DNA from 3 places in the Pseudarthrobacter phenanthrenivorans Sphe3 genome. Region 1 is predicted to be linked to each of the others. Evidence: riboswitches for the same ligand, from Rfam matches in the RefSeq annotation. Region 1 holds a riboswitch; each other region holds the start of a gene.
The links. A riboswitch is a leader RNA that binds a small molecule or an ion and turns the genes downstream of it on or off. The one in region 1 is predicted to bind thiamine pyrophosphate.
Positions count from the first base shown of each region.

Region 1 (10,367 bases):
GACATCTCCAATAACCTCGGCGACGCGAAGTCCCTCATCACCCACCCGGCCACCACCACGCACAGGGCGATGGGTCCGGAGGGGAGGGCTGCGATCGGGTTGAGCGACGGCGTGGTGCGCCTGTCCGTGGGGCTGGAGGACGTGGACGACCTGATCGGAGACCTGGAGCAGGCGCTCAAGCAGATCTAGCTGGTCATGCTTCCGTGCGGAGCGCCACCCCTACCACGTCACCTGCATCGATCCCGGCTTTGTTCCTGACGGACTTCTTGACGGGCAGGAGATACGAGCCTTTCTGGCTGTCCGGAAATAATGAGGTCTGCCAGGAATGGCCTGCGATCTCCGCAGTAACCCTTACTGACCCAAAAGCCTTGCTGGCACCGGCAGTTTGAGCACGGATATCGTCAGCGATATCCGCAGGCAGGGTCACGAAATGCCAACCGGCTTCCCCTGGATAGAGCCACAGCTCCGCTTTAAAGGAATACGACGCCGTCACGCGCTGAGTATGGCACGATCGCGACCTTCGAATAAAGCTGCCAAAGAAGTCTTGGAGGTTCCCCAGGAGGCAGGCCAGCCGCCCTCAAAATGTCAGACCCCCGGTAGAGGATGTTTCCATGGGAAACGGCACGGGGACTGCAAGAGCAATGGAGGGCATTCAGGCCTCCACTGCCCGCCTGGATGCCCTGTTTCTCGAAGATGCCGCCCTGGAAACCGGCTCTGGTCCGGGCGCCGGGATTAATGTGCTTGAGCGCCGGTATGAGCTCCGCCTGGAGCGCATGGCGGTGGCAAAGGAACTCGAAGCGCAAATCGCCGCGGTCAAAGCCCGGGACGCCGCCGAAGCCGTCGGCATCCAGCACGCCATGATCCCGCCCGAGGCGCCCGTGCACGAACGGACCTACGCCGAGATGTCCGCGGTTGAGGAAATCGCCGGCGTCCTCACCATAAGCTCCAGCGCGGCCGGGGCACTCGTCACCCAGTCCCGTCAGCTTTGCGCCGTCCCCCTGGCACTGGACGCCCTGTCCGCGGGGATCATCTCCTGGCAGCATGCCAAAATCATCGTCGACGAAACCGACGGCCTGGGCCCCGCCGGCGCCGCCGCCCTGGTGGCGCACTTCTTCGACCCCCAGGCACCCAACCCCGCCCGCGGCGCCGCACCGGGTAAACTCGTCCCCTCCCGCTTCCGAAGCAAGGTCCGGGCCTGGCGCGAACGCCACCATCCCGAATCCCTCGAACAACGCCATGCCAAATGCGCCGCAGACCGGCGCTTGGAATACACCAGGGACCGCGACGGCATGGCCTGGCTCTCGCTCTACCTCCCCGGCGACACCGCCAACGCCATCTGGAACCGCACCACCGCCCTGGCCCGCGGCCTCCAAGGCCCCCACGAACCACGAACCCTCGCCCAACGCAGGTCCGACGTCGCCGCCAGCCTCCTGCTCGCCGCCCCCGCGGGCTACACCCGGAACGCGGACACCGCCGAAGGGAACGCCGAAGGGAACACCGTGAAGGCGGCCATCGGCACGGTCCCGACACCCAAGGCAGACGTACTCGTCACCGTCCCGGTCTTCGCCCTGCTCGGAGCCACCGACGAACCCGCCCTGCTGGACGGCCATGGCCCGATCCCGGCGTCCATGGCACGCAAACTCGTCGCCAGCGGGGCAACCTCGTTCTACCGCGTCCTCGTGGACCCCCGGAACGGCGCACCCCTGGAAATCGGACGCACCAGCTACCGCCTCACCACAGCCATGAAAAAGGCCCTCCACCTCCGGGACGGAAAATGCACCTTCCCCGGCTGCCAAAACACCTCCCTGGACAACGAGGACGACCACCTCACCGCTTGGCACCACGGCGGAAGCACCGGAATCAGCAACCTCGCCCAACTCTGTCCCAAACACCACCACCTCAAGCACAACAGCGCTTGGAAACCCACCCCCGCCACCAAAACCGAACCACCCGGCTGGACCTCCCCCCACCGGACGGCACTACAAAGCCGAACACCACGACTGGGAACCACCCCAATGGCCCAAGGAAATCTGTCGTGGGCGGGGGTGTTGCGAAATCTCTCGTGGCTCAGGGAACTGCCTGGATGATGCGGATGCCTTTCCGCCTGACGACCCCGTATGGGACGACTTCTATGCCGTTGCCCCGGTTCTGCCCCCGGACCCGTTCCCTGAGTGGCACCTTTGGCTGGACGAATCCCTCTCCGTCCCTTAGCTTTCCCGTATCGGTTAGCTTTCCGTGTCCGCCAGCTTTCCGTATCGGCTAGGACTGCCGGACCCGCAACAATTCCGGAACCTCGTCCACCTTGGAAAGATCCAGTGAGCCCCGCATGGTGATGTTCACGGCGTGCTTGACCACTGCGCCGAAACCGAAATCTTCAGGTTGTGACTCTGCCAGCACTTGGTCCCGGACCCTGCGTTGTTCGGCTGCCCCAGTGCCGCGCGCAATCATGTCCTCCACCCCTTGCCGGGCAAGGGAAAGCTCGCCTTGTTCCTGGAGTACCGGAGCGAGATAGTCCACCAGGGATCGCACAACATCAGTGGCCCTCGCCGGCCGGAAGGTGCCGAAATCCAGCAGGTCCCCGCTGAGGCCGGCACTGCTCGCCTGCCAGGATGCCATGCGCAGAAGGACCGTGGGCACGGGTGCGGGATCAATGCCGTCCTGCCACTCCCGGCTGGCGGTTTCCACCAGGGCTCGCACCAGGACGGCAAGAAGCGCGGCGTCCTCAGCGCGAAGACAGACATCGGCAACCCGGACCTCCACTGTGGGATGGTTGCGGGACAGCCGGGCGTCAAAATACAGCATGCCCTCATCCAGCATGACGCCGCTGTCCAGGAGGCGGGTAACCACGCGGCGGTATGCCGAATACGTGCCGTAGATGCCCGCAGGACCGGCCGTCGGCCACCGGTTCCACGCTTGGGTGCGGTAACTCTCAAAGCCCGTCTGGGTGCCATTCCAGAAGGGTGAATTGGCACTCATCGCAGTAAGGACCGCGAGCTTGTCACGGATCCGGTCCAGGACCGCCACGCCTTCGTCGGGCGACTCAATGTACGTGTGCACATGGAAGCCGCAGGTCAGCTGCTCCTGGGCAGTCAAGCCAAAGCGCTCGAGCATTCGTGCGTAGCGGGGATCCGGGGTGGTGTGGCTGGACAGGCCCAGCGGCGAGGTGGCCAGCGCGGCTACCCGTGCATTGTTCTTGGCGGCCGCCCTGTCCGCGAGCGCCCGCCCGGCACGGATCTGGTCCAGCAGTTCACCGTACTCCAGGCAGGGCCTCGTCTGCGTCTCGATCTGCTCCAGCTTGAGCTCGGCACTCAGCCCCATCTCGTCGTCGTCGTAAACGGTTTTGTCTTCCGTTTCCAGGAGCCGTGGGTCGTCCGGTGCGTCATCGGCCGCCAGGTGCCGGCTGGACAGCAACGCATCAGCAAGGGCAAGCGGCTCCCCGCTCTCCGGATCAACGATCAGGAGCTCTTCCTCCACGCCGAATGTTCGCATACTGACATTTTGCGCCAGTGCGGAGATTTATGGGGAGCCGCCGCCCTTCATGACGAACCGTGAATGCTCAGTCCTGGAAGTACTCCACCTTCGCGCCGATGGTGTTCAGGCGCTCCGCCAGATCCTCGTAGCCGCGCTCGATGACGTAGATGTTCCTTAGCTCGGACACGCCCCTTGCAGCCAGCATTGCCAGCAGCAGGCACGCAGCCGGACGAAGTGCCGGCGGGCAGCCCACCTCGGCGGCACGCCATTTGGTGGGGCCGTTGACATAGATCCGGTGCGGATCCAGGAGCTGAACCTGCGCCCCCAGCCGGTTCAGCTCCGTCAGGTAGATGGCGCGGTTCTCGTACACCCAGTCGTGGATCATGGTCTGTCCGTGCGCCTTCGCTGCGATGACGGCGAAGAACGGCAGGTTGTCGATGTTGAGCCCGGGGAAGGGCATCGGATGGATCTTGTCCTCTGGAGCGCGCAGTTCCGAGGGTTTGGTGGTGACGTCCACCAGGCGGGTGCGGCCGTTGCGGGCCATGTATTCACCGGAGATTTCCAGTTCCTGGCCCATCTGGCCCAGGGTGGCCAGTTCGATTTCCATGAACTCGATGGGAACGCGACGGATGGTCACTTCCGAGTTCGTGACAATGCCGGCGGTGATCAGGCTCATGGCCTCGATAGGGTCCTCAGACGGGAAGTACTCGATGTCTGCATCAATTGACTGGCGGCCGGTGATCTTCAAGGTAGTGGTGCCCACTCCCTCGATGGCCACTCCGAGCATCTGCAGGTAGAAGCAGAGGTCCTGCACCATGTAGTTGGGGCTGGCATTGCGGATGACAGTTGTGCCTTCACGGTGGGCCGCTGCCATGATGGCGTTCTCCGTAACGGTATCGCCCCGTTCGGTCAGGACGAACGAGCGGTCCCGGGTATCTGCGGAAGGCGCCTGGACGGTATAGAACCCGGCTGTCGCCTCCACCGAGAGCCCGAACTGGCGCAGCGCCTGCATGTGCGGCTCCACGGTGCGGGTGCCAAGGTCGCAGCCGCCCGCGTAGGGAAGCCGGTACTTGGCCGACTCATCAAGCAGGGGTCCCAGGAGCATGATGACGCTGCGGGTGCGGCGGGCAGCATCCACGTCCATGGCCTCCAGGTTGAGTACGGCCGGGCGCCGCAGCTGCAGGTCGGTGTCGTTGAGCCAGGTGCAGTCCACTCCAATGGAGGAGAGCACCTCAACAATCCGGTTCACCTCTTCTATCCGTGCCAGGCGGCGAAGGATGGTGGTTCCCCGGTTGATCAGGCTGGCGCACAGCAATGCCACGCCGGCGTTCTTGCTGCTGTTGACATCCACAGTACCGGAAAGGGTGCGTCCGCCCTCAACGCGCAGATGGGTCATCTGCGGCTTGCCTACGTTCACGATGCTCCGGCCGAAGATCGCTTCGAGGCGCTGGATCATCTTCAGGCTCAGGTTCTGCTTCCCCTGCTCCATCCGGGCGACGGCGCTCTGGCTTGTTCCCAGCTCCGCGGCCAGCTGGCCCTGGGTCCAACCCTTTTCGCCCCGGGCGTCCCTCAACATGGCGGCTACGTGCTCAGTGGTTTCCTGCGTCATAATCCAATTTATATCATAAATGATGTAAATGCTAGGAAAATCAGGCGGTGACGTGCCGTAGGCAAGGGTGGCTACCCACTACATGCGATAGAAACGGGTCTTTCGACTCCTTGACCGGTGGAGGGGGAGGCGAGAGACTGGATCAGCACCTCGTCGTCCAGCCGCAACGGAGGCAGCATGCGCCGGACACCTCCCTCCCACCTCACGGCACCCGCCCGCCACCGGCGCATCTTCCTGGCGCTCGCGGGCCTGCTTGCTGCGGCACTGCTGCTCCTCGGAGGTTCGCCTGCCTTCGCGGCGCCGTCGCCGGGCGAAGGAAAGCAATCCCTTCTGGGCAACGATGTCTCCTGGCCGCAGTGCAATGGGGAGCTTCCCACGGGCCAGGCCTTCGGTGTTGTGGGCGTCAACAACGGCCTGGCCAACAACACCAACCCCTGCCTCACGGAGCAGCTTACGTGGGCCGAGGATTCGGCTGGCCACCCCGAGCAGCCCACGGTCTCCCTGTACGTCAACACGGCAAACCCCGGCGCCGCCGGCTCCTGGTGGCCGGAAAGCAATGAGTACCCTGCTGGCCGGACCATCCACAATCCCTACGGCACCTGCAAGGCCGGGGACTATGGGACCGCGTGCGCCTACATGTACGGCTACGCCAAGGCGTACGACAACGCCACCCGCCGCGGTGTCAGCAACCCTGCCGGCTATTTCTGGTGGCTGGACGTGGAAACCGAGAACACCTGGTCGGGCACAAACAAGGATGCCAACCGGACCGTCCTGGAAGGCATGACGGACTTCTTCCACAGCATCGGCGCGCAGGTGGGGATCTACTCCACCGGCCAGCAGTGGGACCGGATCGTGGGACCAGTCAGCAGTTCGAGCAACCTCTACAACCTGCCGAGCTGGCTGGCCGGATCGCTGAACGCCGCAGGAGCGGCCAGGGCCTGCTCAGAGCCGCCCCTTACCGGCGGCGGCACCGTGGCACTGACCCAGTTCGTATCGAACGGGTTTGACTACAATTACTCCTGCCGGTGAGGCAGGCGGGGTCAGGTCCCCAGCCACACCATGTTCCACGTGCCCATGGTGAGCGCCGCGGCAACAGCCGTTCCTGCCATGAGCACACCGCCGGCCAGCACCCAGGCATCCAGCACGCTGTAGGTTGATTCCCGGGCCCAGGTCCGACGTCCCCCGCCGAAGCCGCGGGCTTCCATGGTCACCGCCAGCCGTGACGCCCTGCGGATGGCCTGCACCAGGAGCCCGAAGCTCTGCCCCAGGGTGGCCTTGATCCGCTGCGCCGCAGTGCCCCTGGATCCCACCCCGCGCGCGCGGCGCGCCATGCCGATGGTCTGCCACTCTTCCGCCATCAGCCCCACCAGCCGCATGGCGGCCAGCGTCCCCAGGACGAACCGGTGCGGCAGCCGCGCCTTCTGCGCCAGCGCATCGGCCAGGTCCGTGGGATCCGTACAGCTCATCAGCAGCACGGCAGGCAGCGCAATCGCCAGTCCGCGCAGCATGAAACCGATCCCCAACTCCAGCGAACCTTCACTCATGGTCCAGATGCCGACGTCGATCAGCGTCCTGCCGCTGTCCGGCGCCAGGATGGAGGTGCTCCAGCCCCCTACCGCGGCCGCCAGGATGAGCGGCCAGCCGCGCTGCCACAGCAGCGTCAGGGTGAGTCCGGCCAGTGGGAAGAGCAGGAACTCAAAGGCGAGCGCAACGGACGCGGACACCCAATCGATGGACAGCGCCAGCACCGCAGTTATGAGGAAGACGGCGGCAAACTTGCTCAGGGGGTTGGCCCGGGCAAGCAGCGCCTGGTTTCCGCGCAGGTTGAGCTCCTGCCTCACGATGCCTCCCACCTCATGGCTGCACCTGTCCCGCCGCGGCCATCCGCAGTTCCGTCCCGCCCAGCGCGGCCGTGAATTCGGCGTCGTGCGTCACGGACACCACGGCCGTGCCGGCGTCCAACAGCTCGGACAGGAACGACGCCAGCTCCGCCCACGTGTTGGCATCCTGGCCGAACGTGGGCTCGTCCAGGACCAGCACCTGGGGGTGGGCGGCCAGGACGGTGGCCACGGAAAGCCGCCGCTTCTCCCCGCCCGAGAGCGTGTAAGGGTTGGCGTCCACGAGGTGGGCAAGCCGCAGCCGCTCCAGCAGCTCGTCCACGCGCTCCCCGCCATGGCCCAGGTGCCGCGGCCCGAAACGCAGCTCGTCAAGCACATTGCCCGTGACGAACTGGTGCTCGGGTTCCTGGAACACCGTGCCGATCCGCTCAATGAGCACCTCGGCTTTCCACTTGTACGGGTCTATTCCGGCGCCGCGGCTGAGGTCCAGGGTGGCGGAAACCTTCCCCGCGGCCGGCTCGAGGAGTCCGGCCAGGGTCAGGGCAAACGTTGACTTCCCGGCTCCGTTGGGACCCGTGATTGCCAGCGCCTGTCCGGCACGCACCTGCGCTGAGATACCTTCCTGCACGGGCACCGGAGGTATCTTCCGGAAGCCGGTGCGGCGTGCTCTTTCGCGGGACACGGCCAGATTCTCGGCGGCGAGCAGCAGGCTGCCTGCACCGGCGGCGGGTTCCTGCCCGCGCGGCCTGGTGTCCGGGACATAGCCGGGCACCCAGACACCGGCGGCAATCAGCATGCTGCGCGCATCCGCCAGCACCTGGTCCGGCGGGCCGTCGAGCAGCACCGCTTCCTCAGTGGCGCTGCCCGGCTGAAGCACCACGATGCGGTCCACCAGGTCCTTCCATACGGACACGCGGTGTTCCACCACCACCAGGGTGGCCCCGGTCTTGTCCAGGCACCGCGCCACCGCGTCACGCACCTCCAGGACCCCAGCGGGATCGAGATTGGCAGTAGGCTCGTCCAGCAGGATCAGCCCCGGGCGCATGGCGAGGATGCCTGCCAGCGCGAGGCGCTGCTTCTGCCCGCCGGACAGTGCCGACGTCGGATGGTCCAGCGGCAGGTGGGACAGGCCGACGTCGTCCAATGCTTCATGCACGCGGGCCCAGATGGCGTCGCGGGGCACGGCAAGGTTCTCCGCACCGAAAGCGACGTCGTCGCCTACCCGGGAGAGGACCACCTGGGTCTCCGGGTCCTGCTGCATGAGGCCGGCGCGGCCACGCTGTTCGCGCGGGGACGCCCCGTCAACCAGCAGCGAGCCGGATTCGTCGGAGTCGCCGGCCCCGCCGTCGTCGTCCGCATCGCCCAGCACCCCTGCCAAGGCATGGAGGAGGGTGGACTTGCCGGCGCCCGATGGCCCCAGCAGGAGGACGCGCTCCCCCGGCAGGATGTCCAGCTCAAGGGCCTGCACCGCGGGCGTGGACCGCCCGGCATGCCGCCAGCCCCAGCCGCGGGCGCTGACGGCCGCCGGACGCACTGCCGCCGGAGCGTCATGGCGGGTAGGTGCAGCCATCAGGAGAAGACGGGCTCCGTTGCTGCCTTTCGTGAGGCAAAGGAGCTCAGGACGCCGGTCTTCGCCAGCCCGCGGGTGGCGAGCCAGGACAGGGCGCCCGCGATGATCGCGCCGGAAATCATGGTGAAGATGATGTACGCCAGCTTGTCGCCGCCTGAGTACGCGATGTTCCAGCCCCACGGAGCGAAGGAGTCGTTCAGGCCGCAGAAGAGGCCCGCCGCAGCGCCTGCCAACAGGGAAACGGGCAGGTTGAACTTCCGGTACACGAAGATCGCGAAAACGATCTCCGCTCCCAGGCCCTGGACAAAGCCGGAGAACAGTACGGAGGCGCCGTACTGGGAGCCCATGAGCAGCTCACCGGTGGCTGCAACGGTCTCGCAGAACAGCGCGGCGCCGGGCTTGCGAATGATGAGCATGCCTAGTACCGCCGGAATCATCCAGCCGCCGGCGATGAGGCCCGTGAGGGGCGGGGTAGACGGCATTCATGGGCGCCGAGACTGCGGCCGCACCCTGGGACCACGCCCAGAAAATAACGCCGCCGGCAATGGCGATAAGGGCCGCCACCACGATGTCCACCACGCGCCAGGACTTGGCCGTGCTCTTCTTCACTGCTGTTGTTGCCATGCGATCCTCCTGAGGAACAGGAGGGGAAAGTGGACGCGGCTGCCGGCACTGCTGCCGATGCGCGCGCACTTCGAGAACTCGACTCCCTTGCGCCGGTACTAACCGGATCAGGTTCGAGGGTCTGCGGCTGTCCGCACTCTCAGCGCCCACCTGCGGTGCCTGGCATGGCCAGTCCGACGGCGGCGCTCCCCTGTCGTTGAATGATTCTGTGTGTAAATAATCGCCCTGGTGGGCGTGGTCCAGTTTACACCGCAGGAGGGGTAGATTGTGGCCCATGACTGCCACTCCGCCCCATGTGACCGAGTACGATCCGGACTCCGACGCCGCCCAGCCCGAGGGATCGCTGGAAGCATTGATCGCCCGGATCGAGGCGGAAGTCCGGGAACTGCAGTTTCCCGGGTTTTCTCCGGATGATTCCCTGAACCTGGGCCTGCTCCTGGTGGAACTGGGCAAGGAACGGGACCTGCCCATCGCCATCGACATCACCAAGGGCAGGCAGGTCCTCTTCCACGTGGCCCTGCCTGGCGCCACACCGGACAACGACCACTGGATCCGCGCCAAGCAGCGCACTGCCGCCCGGTACGAGGTGCCCTCGCTGCTGGTGGGACTGCGCGGCCGGCTCGGGGGCGGACGAATCGAGGATCAGGGCTGGTTCGACGAACGCCGCTATGCCGCCCATGGCGGGTCGTTTCCCGTCTATGTGACTGGCGTGGGTGCGGTAGCCACCGTCACAGTTTCCGGGCTTCCGCAGGTCCAGGACCATGATCTGGTGGTGGAGGCGTTGCGGGAGGTCCTTCAGGGAGTGCGGTCCGGAGACGGGTTGTGACCGGACCGGCCGGCGAAAACCAGGTCCGGGCGGCGCTGGACAAAGCCTCGGATGAGATGATTTTCATCGGCCCGGACCACCCTTACTATCCGCTGCTGGCGGAGCTGGTGTCCGCCGTCGGAAATTCCTGGCAGCAGGGCTATGACCACGGCCGCCGGGGCGGGGACGACGCGAACCCCTACACGTGGAACAGCGCGGCGGGCTGATCCGCCGCCAGAGGAAATACAAAGGCTGCTTAGCATTTACATAGTAATCATGCTTACTATGTTGTCTCCCGGCTTATGAGGAGTACAGGACATGGCAGCCAGCACCCGCCTGACAGGCGCCCGCACAGGCCTGCAGAGAGCTGCTTTGGGCACCGCCGCCGTGTTCTGCCTGGCTGGCGTCCTCGGCTTCGTCCCGGGCGTCACCGCCAACTATGGTTCCCTG
Region 1 is NC_015145.1:3,939,273-3,949,639, forward strand. It holds gene ASPHE3_RS18295 (O-succinylhomoserine sulfhydrylase) at 1-189, shown strand, start outside; gene ASPHE3_RS21620 (DUF1905 domain-containing protein) at 194-493, opposite strand; partial or broken gene ASPHE3_RS18300 (DUF222 domain-containing protein) at 612-2,211, shown strand; gene ASPHE3_RS18305 (glutamate--cysteine ligase 2) at 2,260-3,489, opposite strand; gene ASPHE3_RS18310 (UDP-N-acetylglucosamine 1-carboxyvinyltransferase) at 3,557-5,080, opposite strand; gene ASPHE3_RS18315 (glycoside hydrolase family 25 domain-containing protein) at 5,258-6,109, shown strand; gene ASPHE3_RS18320 (energy-coupling factor transporter transmembrane component T family protein) at 6,121-6,921, opposite strand; gene ASPHE3_RS18325 (ABC transporter ATP-binding protein) at 6,935-8,488, opposite strand; partial or broken gene ASPHE3_RS18330 (ECF transporter S component) at 8,488-9,112, opposite strand; TPP riboswitch at 9,179-9,314, opposite strand; gene ASPHE3_RS18335 (heme-degrading domain-containing protein) at 9,387-9,938, shown strand; gene ASPHE3_RS18340 (hypothetical protein) at 9,935-10,144, shown strand; gene ASPHE3_RS18345 (DUF4383 domain-containing protein) at 10,236-10,367, shown strand, end outside.

Region 2 (10,367 bases), 1.4 Mb from region 1:
CCACGGTCCGGTGCCTGTCGGTGGTGAACGACCGGAGATCATGGACACGCAGGTCCAGGATTCCGTCCTGCCTGGCTTTGCCGATCAGCGACAGTTCCAGGGGTGCCAGGTACTCCGGAAAGATACTGACGACGTCGATCCGCATCTACGCTTTGCCTTCCGGCTCGGCAGGGGCTGCTTCGGCCTCCGCGTTCAACTCGAAAAGGCCGGCCGGCGGCGTGAGGAGGATGTAGCCTTCCTCGATGTTGACTTCGGGAACAATCTGCTCGACGAACGGAACCAGGATTTCGTCGCCGTCCGGGGTGGTGACCATGAGCAGGTCCTGCGCGGTGCCGGTGTTGAGCGCGGCAACTTTGCCCACAACATTTGAACCCACCCGGGCCTCCAGGCCCACGAGTTCATGCTCGTACCAGCCTTCGTCGTCGTCCTCGTCCAGCTCCTCGGTCTCGATGAAGAGCTTGGCGCCGCGGAGGGTCTCCGCTTCATTGCGGGTTCCAATCTCCTCGAAGCCCAGCAGCAGGATGTCCTTGTTCCAGCGGGCACTGACCACAGTGAGCGGGCCGGCGGAGGCGGGCTCGACAACAAACTCAGTGCCCGGCACAAACCGGTCGCCAGGGGCATCGGTCAGGACCTGGACCGTCACTTCACCGCGGATGCCGTGCGGTTTGCCGATTCGTGCCACCTGAAGCTGCATGTGTTCCTCTGTTCCGGTTGTGGTTAATCCACGGTGTTCTGGTGAAAGCACTCCGGCCCCTCCACCGTGGGTGGAGGGGCCGGAGCTAAAACTGGTGTTGCCGAGCGCTCAGCGGCGGCGGTCGGTGTCGACGACGTCGACCCTTACCGGTTCACCGCCGGCCAAGGCTGCCACCACGGTGCGGAGTGCGCGCGCGGTGCGGCCCTGGCGGCCAATCACCCGTCCGAGATCGTCCTGGTGAACGCGCACTTCGAGGGTGTCCCCGCGGCGGTTACTCTTGGAGCTGACCTTGACGTCATCCGGCGAATCAACGATTCCCCGGACCAGGTGTTCCAGCGCTTCTGCCAGCAATCTACTCAGCCTCGGTGGTCTCTGCTTCGGCCTCGGCAGGTGCTTCGGCAGCATCAGACTTGGATGCCTTCTTGGTGATGGCTTCCGGGATGATCACGGAGCCCTTCTCCGGGGCAACGAAGGCTACCTTCTCAGACTTGGTCTTGAGGGTGCCTTCCTGGCCCGGCAGGCCCTTGAACTTCTGCCAGTCACCGGTGATCTTGAGGATCGCGGCGACCTGCTCGGACGGCTGGGCGCCGACGGACAGCCAGTACTGGGCACGCTCGGAGTCAACCTCGATGTATGAGGGCTCTTCGGTGGGGTGGTACTTGCCGATCTCTTCGATGGCACGGCCGTCACGCTTGGTGCGTGAGTCCGCGACGACGATGCGGTAGTACGGTGCGCGCATCTTGCCAAAGCGCTTAAGGCGAATCTTTACGGCCACTGTTGTGGTCACTCCTGTTTCAGAAAAGGGGGTGAACCCGGCGTTCTGCACCCGTGGGGCGGGCCGTACTTGCGGGCTCGAAGGACAGGATCCGGACGCGGAGAGAGGGGCCACGCAGATCGAGTACCTGTTTATTGTGCCAGATCAGCGTCGGGATTTCGACTTGGCACCCCGGCAGCACGGCGAAGGGGCGGCCGGGAAGGGCTCAGACGGTCCAGACGTAAAGTCCGGTGCGTTCGGAGTCGTCAATTCCAACGGCAAGTTCAGCCACTTTCTGGACGTAGGTCCGTGCCTGGGCGGCGTCGAACGGCATGTCCTCCTGGGCTGCCCATTGCTCGGCAACATCATCCAGGACGTTGCCCTCCCCCTCGGTTTCGTAGCACAGCAGGTCGGCCAAAGCGCGCACCATGGCGGGCGGAACGGCCAGCAGCGAATCGCTGGCCACGTCCACCATGGTCAGTTCATAATCTGCACCGCCGGCGTGGACTGCGGTGCCGGCGAGGTCCCCCAGTTGCTCGACTTCGAAGTCAGTGATCCCAGGGATCCGGACGGCCTCGCCGTCGGGGGCGTTGCCTGCCTGGTCAAGGATGCCTGCACGCTTAAGTGCGGCGTCATGGGTGGCGAGGAAGATTTCGGTGAAGCCCATGGGAAGTGCCCTCATTCCGTTGACGGTGCGGCGCGCCGGGACGCAGCGCGCGCCGCCCGGCAGTTCGGTTTCAGCCTAGTACAGGTACCGCCGGGCGTTGGCCCGGCGGCACCTGCCCATGCGACCGCCAGGCCGGTGCACGAAACGCCGCTGTCAGCGGACGGCGACCCGGATCCTGTTGCGCCACGGATCCTCGAACCGGAGTTCTGCACCCGTATGGTGGGCGGGCACGCCGGCGACCTTGAGGCGGTCGGCAAGAGCGCCGACGTCGTCCCCTGACGGCACTTCAATGAGGACCTCCCCCAAGCCAAGCGTGTCCTTCCGCGGGCCGGCGCCGCGGCTGTTCCAGACATTCATGGCCATGTGGTGGTGGTACCGGCCAGCCGAGACGAACAAGGCCTGCCCGTGCCAGCCGGCAGTCTTTTCGAAGCCCAGCGTACCCACGTAGAAGTCGCGGGCCGTCTGGACGTCACCCACCTGCAGGTGCACGTGCCCCACGCCCGCCACGGTTCCACGCTGGCGCTCCAGCGACTCCTCCGTGAGGTGCTGCTCCAGGTAGCGCTGCGGCGGAAGCGCCAGGCTGTCCATCACCACGTCAGTGCCGTTCCAGGACCAGTTGCTGCGGGGGCGGTCCCAGTAGAGCTCGATCCCGTTGCCTTCCGGGTCAGTGAAGTAGAAGGCCTCGCTGACCAGGTGGTCTGCGCTGCCGGTGAAGGAGCGGGGCTCAAACCGGGCGGCGGTGGCGATGGTGGCGGCCAGGTCCGCCTGGTTCTCGAACAGCAGCGCAGTATGGAAGAGGCCGGCCTCTCCCCTGCCCGGAAGGTTCAGGCCCGGAGCGGGTGCCAGGTGCACCAGCGGCTTCTGCAGCCGGCCAAGATAAAGCCCGCCGTCCTGCTCCGCCACGACCTCCAGGCCCAGGGCGCGCTGGTAGTAGTCCGTCATGACCTTCATGTCGCCCACCTTGAGCATCACGGTGCCCATGGCGAGATCGGCAGGTAGAAGATCCTGGTTTGTGGCTTCTGCGGTCATTGGAAACTCCCGGTGCTGGGGCCCTCGGGTTGCGGGCCTGTCACTATTAAAATTACTTGAAGCTTCAATTTATTCCAAGTGCTGGTTCCGGTTGCCCCCAGGACGACGGGTCATCCCACGATCCGTCCTCCCAGCACTACATGTGCCAGGTCCCTTATGGTCCCCGGCGTCGTCCGCGGGTCCTCCCGGCACAGGACGACGTCTGCCCGCGCCCCCTCGCCGATGGCCTCGGCACCCAGCCACTTCCGCGCGTCCCAGCAGGCAGCATTGAGGGCAGCCGGCATGGGCAGTCCCGCGGCATGAAGGGCCAGGATTTCGTCGGCGATCCTGCCATGCCTGATGACGCTGCCGGCATCGGTTCCGGCGTAGATCCGCACCCCTGCTTCATACGCCTCCAGCACACGCTCCTCCCGGCATTCCCACAATGAACGCATATGCGCCGCGTACACGGGGAACTTTGGATCGGCCTGTGCCGCAATGTCCGGGAAGGTGGCGATGTTGACCAGGGTGGGCACAATGGGCACCTGTTGCTCCACGAACCGGGGAAGGTGCCTCGGCAGGAGCCCCGTGGCGTGCTCGACGCAGTCGATGCCGGCGTCCAGCATGTCGTCGAGCGTCTCCTCCGCGAAGCAGTGGGCCGTAACGCGTGCGCCCTCATCGTGGGCGGCCTGCACAGCATCACGGACGACGGCGGCGGGAAACGATGGCGCCAGGTCACCGGCGCCCCGGTCAATCCAGTCCCCCACGAGTTTGACCCAGCCGTCACCGTCCCGTGCCTGCTTCCGGACGGCTTCAACGAGTCCCTCCGGTTCAACCTCTTCTGCGAAGCCACGCAGGTACCGCCGTGTCCGGGCAACATGGCGGCCGGCGCGGATCAGCAGCGGGACGTCAGCCCTCCCCTGCAGCCATCGGGTATTTGCGGGAGAGCCGGCGTCCCGGACCAGCAGGGTGCCTGCCAGAAGGTCGGTCCGGGCCTGTTCCTCGGCGGCCGCATCGTGCACCGCTCCTCCCGGACCCAGCCCTATATGGCAATGGGCATCCACGAAACCCGGCAGCACCCAGCCCGCCAGGATGCTGTCCGGCACCTCCGCCGGGCGCCGGAAGGTCAGCCTCCCATCGACGGACCACAGTCCGCGCTCCTCACGGTCGGGTCCCGTCAGGACGGGCCCCGTGAACTGGATGATTTCTGCCATGAACCTGCCTCTTTCTCGCCCGGACAGGCTAGCACCGGCGATGTGACAACGAAGGATTCGGGGGCTGTGGTAGCTTCTTGGTGACCACACGGGTGCCCCTGCAGGGGCTGAGATCGGGCTGACGCAGCCTGCGACCGTCGAACCTGTCCGGGTAATGCCGGCGAAGGAAGTGAGTATTCCTTGAGTACACCAAATGAACCGCTGTCCCCTGCCCAAAAGAACCAGCAGCCGGCTTCGCCCGGCAGCCACACCCCGGTGACCCATTCCCTGAAATCGCACTCGCTCGCCTACCTTGAAGACCCCGATTCCGGCATCCGGGTTCCAATAACAGAAATCGCGCTGGAGGCTTCCCCTAACGGCCTGGCGAACGAGCCGTTCCGGACCTACCGGACCGCCGGGCCGGGCAGCGACCCCGTGCGCGGCCTGGAGCCGTTCCGGTCGAATTGGATACTGGGGCGCGGTGACACGGAAACGTATGGCGGCCGGGAGCGGAACCTCCTCGACGACGGCCGCTCGGCTGTCCGCCGCGGTGCCGCCAGCGCTGAGTGGAAGGGAGCGCGCCCGGTGCCCCGCCGCGCCGTCGGGGGCCGGACGGTGACGCAGATGCACTACGCACGGCAGGGCGTGATCACGCCGGAAATGCGGTTCGTGGCGTTGCGGGAGAACTGCGATGTTGAACTGGTCCGCAGCGAAGTGGCCGCCGGCCGGGCCATCATCCCCAGCAACATCAACCATCCTGAGTCCGAGCCCATGATCATCGGCAAGGCGTTCCTGGTGAAGATCAACGCCAACATCGGCAACTCCGCTGTCACCAGTTCGATCGCCGAAGAAGTGGACAAGCTGCAGTGGGCAACCCAGTGGGGCGCGGACACTGTCATGGACCTTTCCACCGGAGATGACATCCACACCACACGGGAATGGATCATCAGAAACTCTCCGGTACCGATCGGGACCGTCCCGATCTACCAGGCCCTGGAAAAGGTGAACGGCGAAGCGAATGCCCTGACGTGGGAAATCTTCCGCGACACCGTGATTGAGCAGTGCGAGCAGGGGGTGGACTATATGACCATCCACGCCGGGGTCCTGCTCAGGTACGTTCCCCTGACGGCCAACCGGGTCACGGGCATAGTGTCCCGCGGCGGTTCCATCATGGCCGGCTGGTGCCTGGCGCACCACCAGGAGAACTTCCTCTACACCCACTTTGACGAGCTCTGCGAAATTTTCGCACGGTACGACGTCGCGTTTTCCCTGGGCGACGGCCTGCGGCCCGGGGCGACGGCGGACGCCAACGATGCGGCGCAGTTCGCCGAACTGGACACCCTGGCTGAACTCACGCAGCGCGCCTGGGAGTACGACGTCCAGGTGATGGTGGAAGGCCCAGGCCACATTCCGTTCCACCTGGTGCGGGAAAACGTCGAGCGCCAGCAGGAGCTGTGCAAGGGCGCGCCCTTTTATACACTCGGTCCACTTGTCACCGACGTGGCGCCCGGCTACGACCACATCACTTCAGCCATCGGCGCCACCGAAATCGCGCGGTACGGGACCGCGATGTTGTGTTACGTCACCCCCAAAGAGCATCTGGGGCTGCCGAACAAGGACGACGTCAAGACCGGGGTGATTACCTACAAGATCGCGGCGCACGCAGCCGACCTGGCCAAGGGGCACCCGGCAGCGCACGAGCGCGACGACGCCTTGTCCAAGGCACGGTTTGAGTTCCGGTGGCGCGACCAGTTCGCGCTGTCCCTGGACCCGGTCACGGCAGAGGCGTTCCACGACGAAACGCTCCCGGCAGAACCGGCAAAGACCGCGCACTTCTGCTCCATGTGCGGGCCCAAGTTCTGTTCCATGAGGATCAGCCAGGACATCCGGGACGAATTCGGGTCCGCCCAGTCCCAGGCTGCCTTGGCGGAGGCCGCCGCCGGCATGCAGGGCAAGAGCGAGGAGTTCCTCGCGGCCGGCGGAAGGGTCTACCTGCCGGAGCTCAGCGTTCCACCGGCAGTCCGGGCTTAAGGCCCTTCAGGTTCCGTCCGGCTGGCCATTGGGGGCCAGCCGGACGGGCTCAGGACGCACGGACCGGCTGGACGCGGCTGACGTCACTAACGAAGGCCCGGATAATGCGGTCCCCCTCGGGAGAATCATGGGGCCGGTGACCTCCTGCGGAAGTGCGGTGCACAGCCCCGGTTTCCCGAAGGTAGCCTGCAATCTCCTCGTACAGCGGCTCCCAGCCGCCGGTCAGCACCAGCGTGGGGACCCCCGGCACGATATGCAAAGGTGCCTCCCACGGGGGCGCCTGCAGCCGCAGCCGCCGGGCGGACCGCTTCTCTTCCACCGTGACCGGATGCTGCAGGTCCGTGGCATAGACGCGGCGCACGAACTCCCGCTGGAAATCCTCGTCGCTGAGTTGGCGCCGGGCGTCGAACAAGGGCTGCATCAGGGCGATGTGCGCTGCCGTGGCCGGCAGTTCGGCGGTCAGCGACAGGCAGGCCGGTTCCACCAGGATGAGCGAGTAGACAAGATCGGGCCGTTCAACGGCAGCCATCATGGCCGGGATGGCGCCCTGCGCGTGGGCAACGACGTGCCCGCCCGCCGCGCCGCGGCCATCGTCGCCAAGGGACCGCAGCAGGATCCGCGTATCCTCGGCAAAGGACGGTTCAACGGGCTCCGCAAACGGGTCATAGCCGTGGCGGCGCAGGAACAGTGCGTCATAGGACAGGGCAAGACCGTGCTGCCGGGGCCAGGCCGCGGCACCGAACGTGCCCGCGCCGTGCACGAACACTACCCTCTGCTTGAACATGACCCAACCCTATTCCACAGCCCCGACATCCCAACCAGGTAGCGCCAAGTGTCGTTTTGACGGTTCATAACGACACTTGGCGCTACCCAGTTGGGAAAGGGGGATGCTACTTGCCGAGGAACTTGTCGAACCCCTTGGGCAGGTTCAGCTGCGACGGATCGAAGTCGCCGCCCTGCTGGCCGAAGGCAGCCCCCGTGGGGAGCGCCTTGGCTGCGTTGGCCCGCCGGGCCTCGGCGTCCTTGCGCTCCTGCGCTGCTTTGGCCGGGTTTCCGGACTTTGCCTTCTTCTTGGGCGCGTTCTTGGCGTTCTTCCGGGCTCCGCCGCCGGCCCCCGGCATGCCTGGCATTCCGGGCATGCCCGGCATGCCGCCCTGGGCCATCTTCTTCATCATCTTCTGGGCCTGCGCAAAGCGCTCCAGCAGGCCGTTGACCTCAGAGACGTGGACACCGGAACCACGGGCGATGCGGGCACGGCGCGAGCCGTTGATGATCTTGGGCGCCACACGCTCGTGCGGGGTCATGGACCGGACAATTGCCTCCACGCGGTCGATCTCGCGCTCGTCGAACTGCTCCAGCTGCTGGCGGATGTTCTGCGCACCCGGCATCATCATGAGCATCTTCTTCATGGACCCCATGTTGCGGATCTGCTGCATCTGGGCGAGGAAGTCCTCGAGGGTGAAGTCCTCCTGGTCGGCGAACTTCTTCGCCATCCGGGCTGCCTCGTCCTTGTCCCAGGACTTCTCTGCCTGCTCGATCAGGGTGAGGACGTCGCCCATGTCCAGGATGCGCGAAGCCATCCGGTCAGGATGGAAGAGTTCGAAGTCGTCCAGGCCTTCGCCGGTGGACGCAAACATGACCGGCTTTCCCGTGACCGACGCGACCGAGAGTGCGGCACCGCCGCGGGCGTCGCCGTCGAGCTTTGAAAGCACGATGCCGGTGAAGTTGACGCCTTCGTCGAAGGCGAGCGCCGTGTTGACGGCGTCCTGGCCGATCATCGAGTCGATAACGAACAGGACCTCGTTGGGAACGATGGCCCGGCGGATCTGGCGCGCCTGCTCCATCATGTCCGCGTCGACACCGAGACGGCCGGCGGTGTCCACGATGACGACGTCGTGAAGCTTCTGACGGGCTTCCTCCACACCGGCGCGGGCAACGGCCACGGGGTCGCCCGCGGGCTGGTCGAGCTCAGTTGACGTGGCTCCCGGGTGGGGCGCGAACACCGGCACCTTGGCGCGCTGGCCCACCACCTGGAGCTGCGTGACAGCGTTGGGGCGCTGCAGGTCGCAGGCCACCAGCATGGGGCTGTGTCCCTGGGCCTTCAGCCACTTGGACAGCTTGCCGGCGAGGGTGGTCTTACCGGCACCCTGGAGGCCTGCCAGCATGATGATGGTGGGGCCGTTCTTGGCCAGCCGGATCCGGCGCGTTTCACCGCCGAGGATCTCCACGAGTTCCTCGTTGACGATCTTGACGATCTGCTGGCTCGGGTTCAGCGCACCGGATACCTCGGCACCCAGGGCGCGTTCACGGACCCGGCCGGTGAATTCACGGACAACGGGAACGGCAACGTCAGCATCCAGGAGGGCGCGGCGGATCTCGCGGACTGTGGCATCGACGTCGGCCTCAGTGAGGCGGCCCTTTCCGCGGAGATTCTTGAAGGTTGCTGTCAACCGGTCAGAGAGTGAATTGAACACGCGACGTGCACTTCTTTCAGTGGATGATCGGGACTCGACTATCTAGGGTACCAAGTCGGGCCCGCAAGGTGGCATGCTGGCAAAATGACGAGCCAATCAACTGTAAGAACCCTGCTCATCCTCGGTGCTTCAGGGGACCTCACCGGACGGCTGCTCCTGCCGGGCCTGGCACGCCTGGCGGCCACGGGCCGTGCGGCAGGGCTGCGGCTCGTGGGGGCTGGTTCCGATCCCTGGACTCCGGAACAGTGGCGGGAGCGGGTGCACGAGTCCTTCGCGGCCGCCTCGGCTTCCGCCGGTCCCGAAGGAAAGGAAGCTCTCCAGTCCCTTGAGAAGGAGACGGTGTACCACCAGCTGGACGTGACCGCGGACGGGGCCCTGGCGGCACTCCTGGCCGCCCTCGACGGACCCACCGCAGTCTATTTCGCCCTCCCGCCCCGGATCAGCCAGCTGGCCTGCGAGGTTCTCCAGCCCGAACAGGTTCCGGCCGGCACCCGGCTGGTGATGGAGAAGCCCTTCGGGTCCAGTGAGGAATCCGCCCGTTCCCTGAACCAAACCCTGGTCCGGCTGGTCCCGGAAGACCACATCCACCGGGTGGACCACTTCCTGGGCAAGGCCACCGTGCTGAACATCCTGGGCCTGCGCTTCGCCAACAACTTCCTGGAACCTGTGTGGGACCGGCACCATGTGGAGAAAGTGGAGATCATCTTTGACGAGGACCTTGCGCTGGAAGGGCGCGCCCGCTACTACGACAATGCCGGCGCCCTGCGCGACATGATCCAGAGCCACCTCCTTCAGATCATGGCGCTGATGGCCATCGAACCTCCCGCCACCATCGGGGAACGGGACCTCCGCGACGCCATCTCCACGGTCCTGCGCGCCAGCAGCGTCCCGCTCCCGCATTCCGGTTCCACCCGGCGGGCACGTTACACCGCAGGTGCAGTAGGAGGGAAGGAAGTTCCGGATTATGCACAGGAGGAGGGGGTGGACGGAGGCCGCGGTACCGAGACCTTGGCAGAAATACGCGTGAACATCGATAACTGGCGCTGGAAGGGCGTGCCGTTCATCCTGCGCTCCGGCAAGGCGCTGGGTGTGAAGCGCAAGGAAGCCGTGGTGACCTTCCGCCCGGTTCCGCACCTCCCGCAGGGCTTCACCGGCGTCGACGCCCCCAACCAGCTCCGGATCGGCTTTGGGCCGGACACGCTGGCCTTCGACATCGATGTCAACGGGCCCGGCAACATCTTCAGCCTGGGCCGCGTAACCCTGGACGCGGAGCTGAGTGCCTCCGAACTCCTCCCTTACGGCGAAGTCCTGGAGGGCGTACTCGCCGGAGATCCGCTGCTTTCCGTCCGTGGCGACACCGCGGAAGAGTGCTGGCGGATCGTGGAGCCGGTCCTCAGGGCCTGGCAGCAGGACGAGGTCCCCCTGGAGGAGTACGACGCCGGTTCGGCCGGGCCCGCGGGATGGCCCGGCAGTGCGGCCGGGCACTGAGGGAAAAACAGCCGGGCGCCGAAAATCAGCAGGGCGCCGAAAAACAGCAGGGCGGGCA
Region 2 is NC_015145.1:2,490,584-2,500,950, forward strand. It holds gene trmD (tRNA (guanosine(37)-N1)-methyltransferase TrmD) at 1-145, opposite strand, end outside; gene rimM (ribosome maturation factor RimM) at 146-694, opposite strand; gene ASPHE3_RS11600 (RNA-binding protein) at 803-1,045, opposite strand; gene rpsP (30S ribosomal protein S16) at 1,047-1,469, opposite strand; gene ASPHE3_RS11610 (hypothetical protein) at 1,675-2,115, opposite strand; gene ASPHE3_RS11615 (VOC family protein) at 2,269-3,144, opposite strand; gene ASPHE3_RS11620 (amidohydrolase family protein) at 3,255-4,337, opposite strand; TPP riboswitch at 4,416-4,523, shown strand; gene thiC (phosphomethylpyrimidine synthase ThiC) at 4,518-6,347, shown strand; gene ASPHE3_RS11630 (alpha/beta hydrolase family protein) at 6,397-7,131, opposite strand; gene ffh (signal recognition particle protein) at 7,238-8,821, opposite strand; gene ASPHE3_RS11640 (glucose-6-phosphate dehydrogenase) at 8,906-10,309, shown strand.
Region 2: linked by a shared signal. The riboswitch ahead of thiC (phosphomethylpyrimidine synthase ThiC) and the one ahead of ASPHE3_RS18330 (ECF transporter S component) in region 1 are both predicted to bind thiamine pyrophosphate.

Region 3 (10,367 bases), 1.1 Mb from region 1:
AGTACGCCATGGCGGAAAAAGCCGGTGGCGATGATGAGGCCTTCCACGTACTTCTGTTCTTCGTGCCCTGCAGGGCGGACCGCCAGCGGCACCCGCCCCAGCAGCGGGGCGTTGTCCGGAGTGCCGGACCTGGGACGTGCTGTGCATTCCAGCAGCTCGAGCTCCGCCACCGCGGGCACCAAAACCTGGGCGTCGCGGAGCAGCTGGTAAACACCCCCGGCGGAGACCGCCCCGGTGTTGGACCCGTTGCCCTGCCCGAGGGCATCCTCCCGCTGCGTGGCCCCGACCACCACAGTGCCATCCCGGCGCGGCACGATGTACACGGGGACACCACGGACAAGTCCCCTGACGGTGGAGGTAAGCAGGGGCCGGAGGTGTGCGGGCACTGCCAGGCGCAGGATGTCACCGTGCACGGGCCGCAAGGGCAGGCGCAGGTCCTCCGGCAGGCCGGCGAGTGCCGCCGCGTCCAGGCCATTGGCCACCACTGTCTCCCCGGCAAGGACAGTCCCGCCGCCGGCCAGCCGCGCGCCCGAAACTGCACCGTCCTGCCAGAACAGGCCCGCTGCCCTGTCCGGCACGGCATAGCCGTCCACGGCTCCGGCCACGAAGCTTCCGCCGCTCCCGGCTCCGCCCTCGTGCCGGGCCAGGGTACGGCGCAGGCAGGCCAGCAGTTGCCGCGGATCCACCTGATGGTCAGCAGGGGTATCCAGCGCGCAGGCAATGGCAGGGCTCAGCAGGGGCTCCCGCCGCCGGGCTTCACGGATGGTGAGGGGCTCCACCGTGAGTCCGTTGGCCTGCTGCACGGCCCGCAGGTCCAGCAGCGCCTGCCGGTCGGCGGAGTCGGCACCCACGGCGAGCGTCGGCGTCGTAAGGTATCCGGGATCCGACCCGGCAGCCGCGGCGAGGTCAGCGGCAAAAGCGGGCCAGCGGGCGGCAGCGTCGAGCATGAGCTCCAGGAGGTCTTCCTCCTGGTAGTGCAGTTCGCTGACGGGAGCAAGCATTCCTGCAGCAGCCCAGCTGGCCCCGGAGCCGGGGGCATCATCGATGACCACCACTGACCGCCCGGACCGCCTCACCTCCCAGGCGATGGAATGCCCGATGACTCCTCCGCCGATAACGGCAACATCGGCACGGATCACGGCCCCTGGCCCGGCTGGTTCATCGAAAGCACCAGGGTGCGGCGGTTCGCTCATGTGTCTCCTTCCCTACGCCGGTATTAGCCGGATCAGGTCAAGCGGTCGGCTCTGACGCCCTCTCAGCCCGGCGCTTTATGACAGCTGCCGCGGCTCCCGCAGTACGAGGCCAGTGTAGAGGAACTAGGCTGGCTCCCATGAATGTGTCCCCCTCCCCCGCCGCTTCCCATGTCCCCGGAACCGACGCCTTTATCAATGCCGAAGGCAGCGCAGGCCTGCAGGCAGCACGGTTGTACCTCTGCACGGATGCGCGGCGGGACCGCGGCGACTTCGAACAGTTCGTCGATGCCGCGTTCGCGGGCGGGGTGGACATCATCCAGTTGCGGGACAAGTCGATTGAGGCGGCAGAGGAACTGGAACTGCTGGCGTTGCTGAAGGAAGCGGCCGTCCGCCACGGCCGCTTGTGGGCCGTGAACGACCGTGCGGACATCGCCGTCCTTTCCGGTGCGCCGGTGTTCCACATTGGACAGAAGGACCTCCCCCTCAACGCGGCCAGAACGCTGCTCAACGGGAACGCCGCTATTGGCCTGTCCAGCCACAGCCCGGAGCAGGTGGACGCGGCCCTGGCAGCTGCTGCGGGGCCCGCAGCGCTGGACTACTTCTGCGTGGGACCCCTCTGGGCAACACCCACCAAGCCGGGCCGCGCCGCCGTCGGACTGGACCTGGTGAAGTACGCTGCCGCCGCAGCGGGCCGGCAGGAAGAGTCCGACGGCGGCGTCCCCTGGTTCGCGATCGGCGGGATTGACCACGGCAACGTGGAACAGGTGGTGGAGGCCGGCGCCAGCCGGATCGTGGTGGTCCGCGCCATCACCGAAGCCGACGAGCCCGCAGCGGCGGCAGCTTCACTCCTGGCTGCGCTGGACGCCGCCCGTCCGTGAGGCTGCAGCCGAAAACCAGCCCGTCCTCCGCGCCGTTTCATGCACGATCCGCACAATTGGGGCTACGCTGATTTTCGTGTCACATCATCGGCTGGCCCCCAATGTCCACGAGCACACGAACGCCCTTGAGGCGGCCCTGAGCGCGCTGCGGACCGAGCTTGAGCTGCCCGGCCCGTACCCTGCCGAGGCAGTGGAGGACGCGGAAGCCGCAGTCTCGGCTTTGCGGCTTCCGGCCTATGACCTGACGGCGGTGGAGTTCATCACGATCGATCCGGCGTCGTCCACCGACCTGGACCAGGCGCTTTTTATCGAACGCGACGGCGGGGGCTACCGGGTGCTGTATGCCATCGCTGACGTTCCCTCCTTTGTTGCACCCGGCGGACCGCTGGACGCCGAGACACGGCGCCGGGGACAGACGTTCTACACGCCGGACGGCCGCATCCCGCTGCATCCGGAAGTCATCAGCGAGGGGGCGGGAAGCCTCCTGCCCGGCCAGGACTGCTCCGCGTTCGTGTGGGACTTCCGCCTTGACGAGGGGGCCGAGGTGGCCGAGGTTGCCGTCAGGCGGGCGCGGATGCGGAGCCGGGCCAAGCTCAGCTACAAGGGGGCCCAGGCGGAGCTCGACGGCGGCAGCCCCTCCGACGTGCTGCACCTCCTGAGGGAAGTGGGGCTCAAGCGAGTGGAGCTGGAGCGCGCAAGGGAGGGCGCCAGCCTGAACATGCCGGACCAGGAGATAGTGCAGCTTCCCGACGGCGGCTACCGGATTGCCGCTGCCCCGCAGCTGCCGGTGGAGGACTGGAACGCCCAGATCTCGCTCATGACCGGCATGGCCGCAGCGCAGATGATGCTGGCCGGGAAAGTGGGCATACTGCGGACCATGCCCTCGCCGGATGAACGCTCCCTGAACCATTTCCGGCTGCAGACGGAGGCGCTGGGGCGGCCCTGGAACGGCGAAATGAGCTACGGCGAATACCTGCGGAGCCTGGATCCTACCGACCCGCGCCAGCTGGCCATCATGCATTCGGCAGGCATGCTGTTCCGCGGCGCCGCTTACACCGCCTTCGACGGGACAGTTCCGGAAGATGCGGTCCAGTCCGCGATCGGCGCGGCCTACGCGCACACGACGGCACCGCTGCGCCGGCTGGTGGACCGCTTCGTGCTGGTGACCTGCGAGGCACTGAGCAACGGCGGCGACGTACCGGGCTGGGTACGGGACGCGTTGCCGTCCTTACCCGAGATCATGGCCGGTTCCGACCAGCTGGCCTCCCGCATGGAGCGCATGGCCCTGGACACCGTGGAAGCGGCGCTGCTGATCAACCACATCGGACAGGAATTCGACGCGATCGTGATCTCCGGGTCCAAGCCGCAGAAGGAAAACGGAAACGGCGGCAACGGCAGGAACGGCAACGGGAAGGGCGGCAACGGGCGCAACGGCAACGGCAACGGCGGTTCCGGGATCATCCAGATTGCTGAACCCGCTGTCACTGCCCGGTGCGCGGGTGACCTGGAAGCCGGCACCAAAGTCCGGGTCCGCCTCATTTCCTCTGACATCGCCACCCGGGAAGTGCATTTCGAACTGAGCCCTCCGGCGTCCTGAACCAGGCCGGTTTTGCCACTTCTCCCGCGGGCACAAGCGGCCAAAGCCGGGATTCCGCCCCCTTGCGGCTAGACTGAAGAAGTAGAAACGGATGCCCGGTCGTTGATTTCCTTGATTTGAAACCAACAAGCCCGCCCCTACGCGATCTTGAGATACACCCGCTGGTCACCAGTGCCAGCATTTTAGATAGCCCGCGATCGGCTTCCACTGGAATTGCGTGCGCGCCCGAGCGTGCTCCGGAGCGGCCCCTGGCCGGCCCGTTGAGCAGGCAGCGCCATTGCCCAAATGAATAAGGAAACTCCCCCGTGAGTGAATTGCATACCCACCAGCTCTTGACCGATGACTCCGGCACCGAAACCATCGAGCCCGAAGAAACAATCATCTCGGACGAGAAGCCGCACGAGATCGAGGAGAAATCCTTCGCGGACTTCAACGTCCGCGCGGACATCGTGGAATCCCTGGCCGACGCCGGGATCACCCACCCCTTCCCCATCCAGGCCATGACCCTGCCCGTGGCCCTTTCCGGCCACGACATCATCGGCCAGGCCAAGACCGGCACCGGCAAGACCCTGGGCTTCGGCATCCCCGCCCTGCAGCGGGTGGTGGGCCGTGACGACGCGGGCTACGAGAAACTCGCAGTTCCCGGCGCGCCGCAGGCCCTGGTCATCGTCCCCACCCGTGAACTCGCGGTACAGGTGGCCAACGACCTGCAGACGGCCTCCCGCAAGAGGAACGCACGCATCGCCACCATCTACGGCGGCCGGGCCTACGAGCCCCAGGTGGAAGCCCTGAAGAATGGCGTGGAGGTTGTGGTGGGAACCCCCGGGCGCCTCATCGACCTCTACAAGCAGAAGCACCTGAGCCTGAAGAACGTCAAAGTCGTCATCCTCGACGAGGCCGACGAAATGCTTGACCTCGGCTTCCTGCCGGACGTCGAGACCCTGATCGCGGCCACGCCGGCGGTCCGGCAGACCCTGCTGTTCTCCGCCACCATGCCGGGCCCGGTCATCGCCATGGCCCGCCGGTACATGACCCAGCCCACCCACATCCGTGCTGCTGATCCGGATGACGAAGGCCTTACCAAGCGGGACATCCGGCAGCTGATCTACCGCGCGCACAGCATGGACAAGATCGAAGTGGTGGCACGCATCCTCCAGGCCAAGGGCCGCGGCCGGACCATTATCTTCACCAAGACCAAGCGCACCGCGGCCAAGGTTGCCGAGGAACTGGTGGACCGCGGGTTCGCGGCGGCCGCCATCCACGGCGACCTCGGGCAGGGCGCACGCGAGCAGGCGCTCCGGGCTTTCCGCAACAACAAGGTGGACGTCCTGGTGGCAACCGATGTGGCCGCCCGCGGCATCGACGTGGACGACGTCACGCATGTCATCAACTACCAGTGCGTGGAAGACGAAAAGATCTACCTGCACAGGGTGGGCCGCACCGGCCGCGCCGGCAACAAGGGCACCGCCGTGACCTTCGTGGACTGGGACGACATGCCGCGCTGGGGACTGATCAACAAGGCCCTGGGCCTGAGCGTGCCGGAGCCCATCGAAACCTATTCCTCCTCCCCGCACCTTTACGAGGACCTGGACATTCCCGAAGGCACCAAGGGCCGGCTGCCCCGCGACAAGCGCACCCTGGCCGGTGTTGACGCCGAGGTGCTGGAGGACCTGGGCGAAACGGGCAAGAAGAACGCCCGCGGTGGCCGCGACGCCGGCAGTTCCCGCGACCGCGACGGCCGTGACCGCGGCAGCCGTGACCGCGGTGCCAAGCGTGAGGGCGGACGCAGCGGTGACTCCGGTGCCCGCTCAGGCGAGCGCCGCCGTCGTACGTCCGAGCCTGCTGCAGCCCCTGCTGCGGCCGGTGATGCCAACGCCACTGCTTCGGACACTGAGCAGCCGTCGCGCACCCGCCGGCCGCGCACCCGCACCCGCCGCCGCAACGGTGAGGTAGTTGGAGCCGGCGACCAAGGTGCACAGCCCGGCAACACCGAGGCCTAACGCCCTTCATGACTGACACTGTCTGGGCGCCGGACGGCAGCAGCCTGGTGGTCCATGCGGACAACGCGGACTTCCTCCCCTCGCTGCCGGACGGCGCCTTCACACTGATTTACGTGGATCCGCCGTTCAATACGGGCCGGACCCAGACGCGCCAGCAGACCACCATGGTGGTTAATGCGGACGGCACCGGAGACCGGGTGGGCTTCAAGGGCCGCTCCTACGACACCATCAAAGGTGCCCTGCACCGCTATGACGATGCCTTCAGCGATTACTGGTCCTTCCTGGAACCGCGGCTCGTTGAGGCCTGGCGGCTGCTCGCGGACGACGGCACGCTGTATCTGCACCTCGACTACCGCGAAGTGCACTATGCCAAAGTGATGCTGGACGCCATCTTCGGGCGCGAGTGCTTCCTGAACGAGATTATCTGGGCTTACGACTACGGTGCCCGGGCCAAGAACCGCTGGCCCACCAAGCACGACAACATCCTGGTGTATGTCAAGAACCCGGCGAAGTACCACTTCGACAGCGCCGAGGTGGACCGCGAGCCCTACATGGCGCCGGGCCTGGTCACGCCCGAGAAACGCGAGCTGGGCAAGCTGCCCACGGATGTCTGGTGGCACACCATCGTCTCCCCGACGGGCAAGGAAAAGACCGGCTACCCCACGCAGAAGCCCGAGGGCCTGGTGCGGCGGGTGGTGGCAGCCTCAAGCCGGCCCGGTGACTGGTGCCTGGACTTCTTCGCCGGTTCCGGCACGCTCGGTGCCGTGGCCGCCAGGATGGACCGGAAGTTCGTGTGCGTGGACCAGAACCAGCCGGCGATCGACGTCATGGCCAAGCGCCTGGGCGCGCACGCCGAGTTCATCGCTTACCCACCCAACTAGGTAGCGCTAAGTGTCGTTTTGAGCTTCCAGAACGACACTTGGCGCTACCTACTTGCCGTGTTCAGGGGCGGACGACGGCGGTCCCGGTCCCCATGTCCTCGATCCTCGCCAGCACCTCCGGCGCTGTGAGGTTCTCGCCGAGCAGGTTGACTTTGCCGGTGCCGTGGTAGTCCGAGGACCCGGTGACCAGAAGGTCGTGCTTCGCCGCCAGCCGGCGAAGGAACTCCCGCCCCTCCTCGGGGTTGTCCCGGTGGTCGATCTCCAGGCCGGCCAGGCCGGCGTCGATCATCTCCTGGTAGACGCGCTCCCCCACGATCCGTCCCCGTGACGACGCGACGGGGTGCGCGAAGACCGGGACGCCGCCGGCGGCACGGACCAGTGCGACGGCGGCTGCCGGGGCAGGTGCGTAGTGCTGGATGAAATAGCGCGACCGGGAGGTGAGGATGGAGGCAAAGGCTTCGGAGCGGTCCTCCACTACGCCGGCTGCCACCAGGGCGTCGGCGATGTGCGGGCGTCCCAGGGTGGCGCCGGGAGCCACGTGGTGGATGACGTCGTCCCACGTGAGGGGGTAGTCCTCGGCCAGGAGGGTGACCATCCGCTCGGCGCGCGTCTGCCGCGCATCCTTGGCCTTGGTGATTTCCTCAAGGAGGCCCGCATGGTTGGGATCGTGGAGGTAGCTCAGGAGGTGCACGCTGATGCCCTCCTCGGTGCGGCACGACACCTCCATTCCCGGCACCAGGGCAATCCCCTGCTCAAGCGCTGCGGCGGCGGCCTCATCCCACCCGGCAGTGGAGTCGTGGTCCGTCAGCGCCACCACGTCCAGACCCGCGCGGGCGGCAGAAGCCATCACGTCAGCGGGTTTTTCCGTGCCGTCGGAGACATTGGAGTGGGCATGCAGGTCGATCCTCACCTGTCCAGAGTAGTTGACCTTCTGTTCACCCTGCGTATGCCGCTGTTCGCGTAGCCGCGGTGCCGGTGAGACGATGGTGCCGTGAACGATGCCGATAACACCCGAAATTCTGCTTCCCAGCCCCTGGAGGAGCGCGTCAACAACCGCTCCCAGCGGCCCAGTTCCGATGCGTTCAAGGCTTTCATGGCCAGCAACTGGGCGCCATCCAGCCAGGAACTCCCTGCGCGGGACGCCGTGGCCGGACATGCCGCGCGGCGCCGCAAGGCCATCTCCAGCAAGTTCAAAGGCGAACGCCTGGTCATCCCGGCCGGCCCGTTGAAGGTGCGCTCCAACGACTGCGACTACCGCTTCCGCCCCCACTCCGCCTTTGCCCACCTGACCGGCCTCGGCCTTGACCACGAACCTGATGCCGTCCTGATCCTTGAGCCTGTTGGGGAAGGAACGGGCGACGACGGCGGCCACCACCGTGCCACGCTCTACTTCCGGCCGCTTGCCGGGCGGGATACCGAGCAGTTCTACGCCGACTCCCGGGCAGGTGAATTCTGGATCGGGGCACGCCCCACCCTGGCCGAGTTCGAGGCACGCCTGGGCCTGGCGACGGCGCACATCGACCAGCTGGAAACAGCCATCACCAAGGACGTTGGAGCACCGGAGATCGGCGGCATCTCCATCCGGCTTGTCCGCAAGGTGGACGAGAACATCGACGCGCTGGTGGACACCGCCCGCTACAACACCGCCAAGGATCCCGAGAACCTGGACATGGAAGTCCTGGACGCCCTCGACGGGAAACTGAGCGAAGCCCTCTCCGAACTGCGCCTGCTCAAGGACAGCTGGGAGATCGAGCAGATGAAGCTGGCCGTGGCCGCCACGGTTGAAGGATTCGAGGAAGTGGTGAAGGCGCTGCCGCGCGCCCTCACCCATGCCCGCGGGGAGCGCGTGGTGGAAGGCGCCTTCTTCGCCAGGGCCCGCGAAGTGGGCAACGAACTGGGCTACGACACCATCGCAGCCTCCGGCAACAACGCCACCGTGCTGCACTGGACCCGCAACACGGGCAAGATCCACGCAGGCGACCTCCTCCTGCTGGACGCCGGTGTGGAGGCGGATTCCCTGTACACAGCGGACATTACCCGCACCATTCCGGCCAGCGGGGTGTTCAGCGACATCCAGCGCAAGGTGTATGAGGCAGTGCTGGACGCTGCCGACGCCGGTTTCGCCGCCGCCCGGCCCGGGGCAAAGTTCCGCGATATCCACACCGCCGCCACCACCGTCCTGGCTGAACGGCTTGCGGACTGGGGCTTCCTCCCCGTCACCGTGGAGGAAGCCATCAGCCCCGAGGGCCAACAGCACCGCCGGTGGATGCCGCACGGCACCAGCCACCACCTGGGACTCGACGTCCACGACTGCGCACAGGCCAAGCGCGAGCTGTACCTGGACGGCATCCTCACCGAAGGAATGGTGTTCACCATCGAACCCGGCCTGTACTTCAAGAATGAGGACCTTGCCATCCCCGAGGAATACCGCGGGATCGGCGTCAGGATCGAGGACGATGTCCTCATGACGTCCGACGGTCCGGTTAACCTGAGCGCCGCCCTGCCCCGCAAGGCGGCAGACGTGGAGGACTGGATGGCCGGCATCTACCGCGAGGCCAACGGCGCCGCCAGGAACTGACTCGCCCACGCACGCAAAAGCGGGGCCGCCGGAGTTTACTTCCGGCGGCCCCGCTTCTGTCTGTGTCGGATCCTTACGGGCGTCAGATTCCTGCCTGCGCCAAACGCGGCTGCGGCTACTGCCGCGCGTCACCCGGATGCTGCTGGTCACCGCTTTGCTGGTCGCCGGCTGGCTGTTCGTGCGAGCCGTGGCTGCCGCCCTGCACTGGACCGTCCTGCCCTGGGCCGTCCTGCGTGGGGCCGGGGCCGGCGGCGGGTCCCTGCGGCAGGCGGACACCGTACTGGGGCCGGCCGTCCGGAAGGTCCGGGTACCGGACGGTGCGCACAGGCTGGGAAGCCGGCGCGTTCTGCTGTTCCGCGGCGGCTTCCTGGCCCTGGGGGGAGGGCCCGGGCTGGCCCTGGGCGGCGGACTGCTGCCCGTAGGGGTCGTTCCAGCCCGACGGACGCGCCGGTCCCTGCCCCTGCTGCTGGTAGGGCGGGTTCTGTTGGTTGTGGTAGTCCCGCTGCGTATAGGGGCCGCCGCCGGCCGCCGCGTCCGAGCGGGTCATCGGCAGCTGCTGAAGCAGCCGGCGCGCTTCATGCGCGGCTTCAGGGGACACCACCACGTCGTAGCTGGTGGCTACAACCTGGCTGGTTGAGGTGAAATCGCGCTTGCCCCGTTGCATGGCGTAGGTGACAATGCCGAACAGCATGAAGAACGCGGCGCCCATGAGCACCGAGGTCAGGATGGAAAAGTACCCCGGTGACGGCGCGAAGAAGGACAGCAGGACACCCACGAAGAGGCCGAACCACATGCCGCTCAGTGCCCCGGACAGGGCAACCCTGGGGTAGCTCAGGCGCCCGGTTACCCGCTCCACCATCTTCAGCTCGTTGCCCACGATGGATACCATGTGGACAGGGAACTGCTGGTCCGCAAGGTAATCCACGGCCTTCTGGGCATCCAGGTAGGAGGTGTAGGAACCCACGGTATCGCCGGTGGGAACGGCACGGGCCTCGTCCATCCCGCCGGGCCCGCCAGCCTTGGGAGCACCAAATATGTTTGCCATACCCCCATTCTTGCCCATGAGGATGTGTGCCGCCTGTAAATTCAGCTAAAAGAGAGCAGACTCGGTAGCCTGTAGGAGTGAGCACAACTCCTACCCGCGTCTTCGTGGCCCGCCTCCTGGGGCTCGATGTCTTCGACCCGCTGGGCGACCGGCTGGGCCGGCTGCGCGATGTTGTTGTGCTGTCCCGCGGTACCC
Region 3 is NC_015145.1:2,821,961-2,832,327, forward strand. It holds gene ASPHE3_RS13040 (FAD-dependent oxidoreductase) at 1-1,193, opposite strand, end outside; TPP riboswitch at 1,186-1,303, opposite strand; gene thiE (thiamine phosphate synthase) at 1,331-2,071, shown strand; gene ASPHE3_RS13050 (RNB domain-containing ribonuclease) at 2,148-3,668, shown strand; gene ASPHE3_RS13055 (DEAD/DEAH box helicase) at 3,974-5,668, shown strand; gene ASPHE3_RS13060 (DNA-methyltransferase) at 5,677-6,549, shown strand; gene ASPHE3_RS13065 (PHP domain-containing protein) at 6,611-7,459, opposite strand; gene ASPHE3_RS13070 (aminopeptidase P family protein) at 7,541-9,127, shown strand; gene ASPHE3_RS13075 (general stress protein) at 9,243-10,172, opposite strand; gene ASPHE3_RS13080 (magnesium transporter MgtE N-terminal domain-containing protein) at 10,250-10,367, shown strand, end outside.
Region 3: linked by a shared signal. The riboswitch ahead of ASPHE3_RS13040 (FAD-dependent oxidoreductase) and the one ahead of ASPHE3_RS18330 (ECF transporter S component) in region 1 are both predicted to bind thiamine pyrophosphate.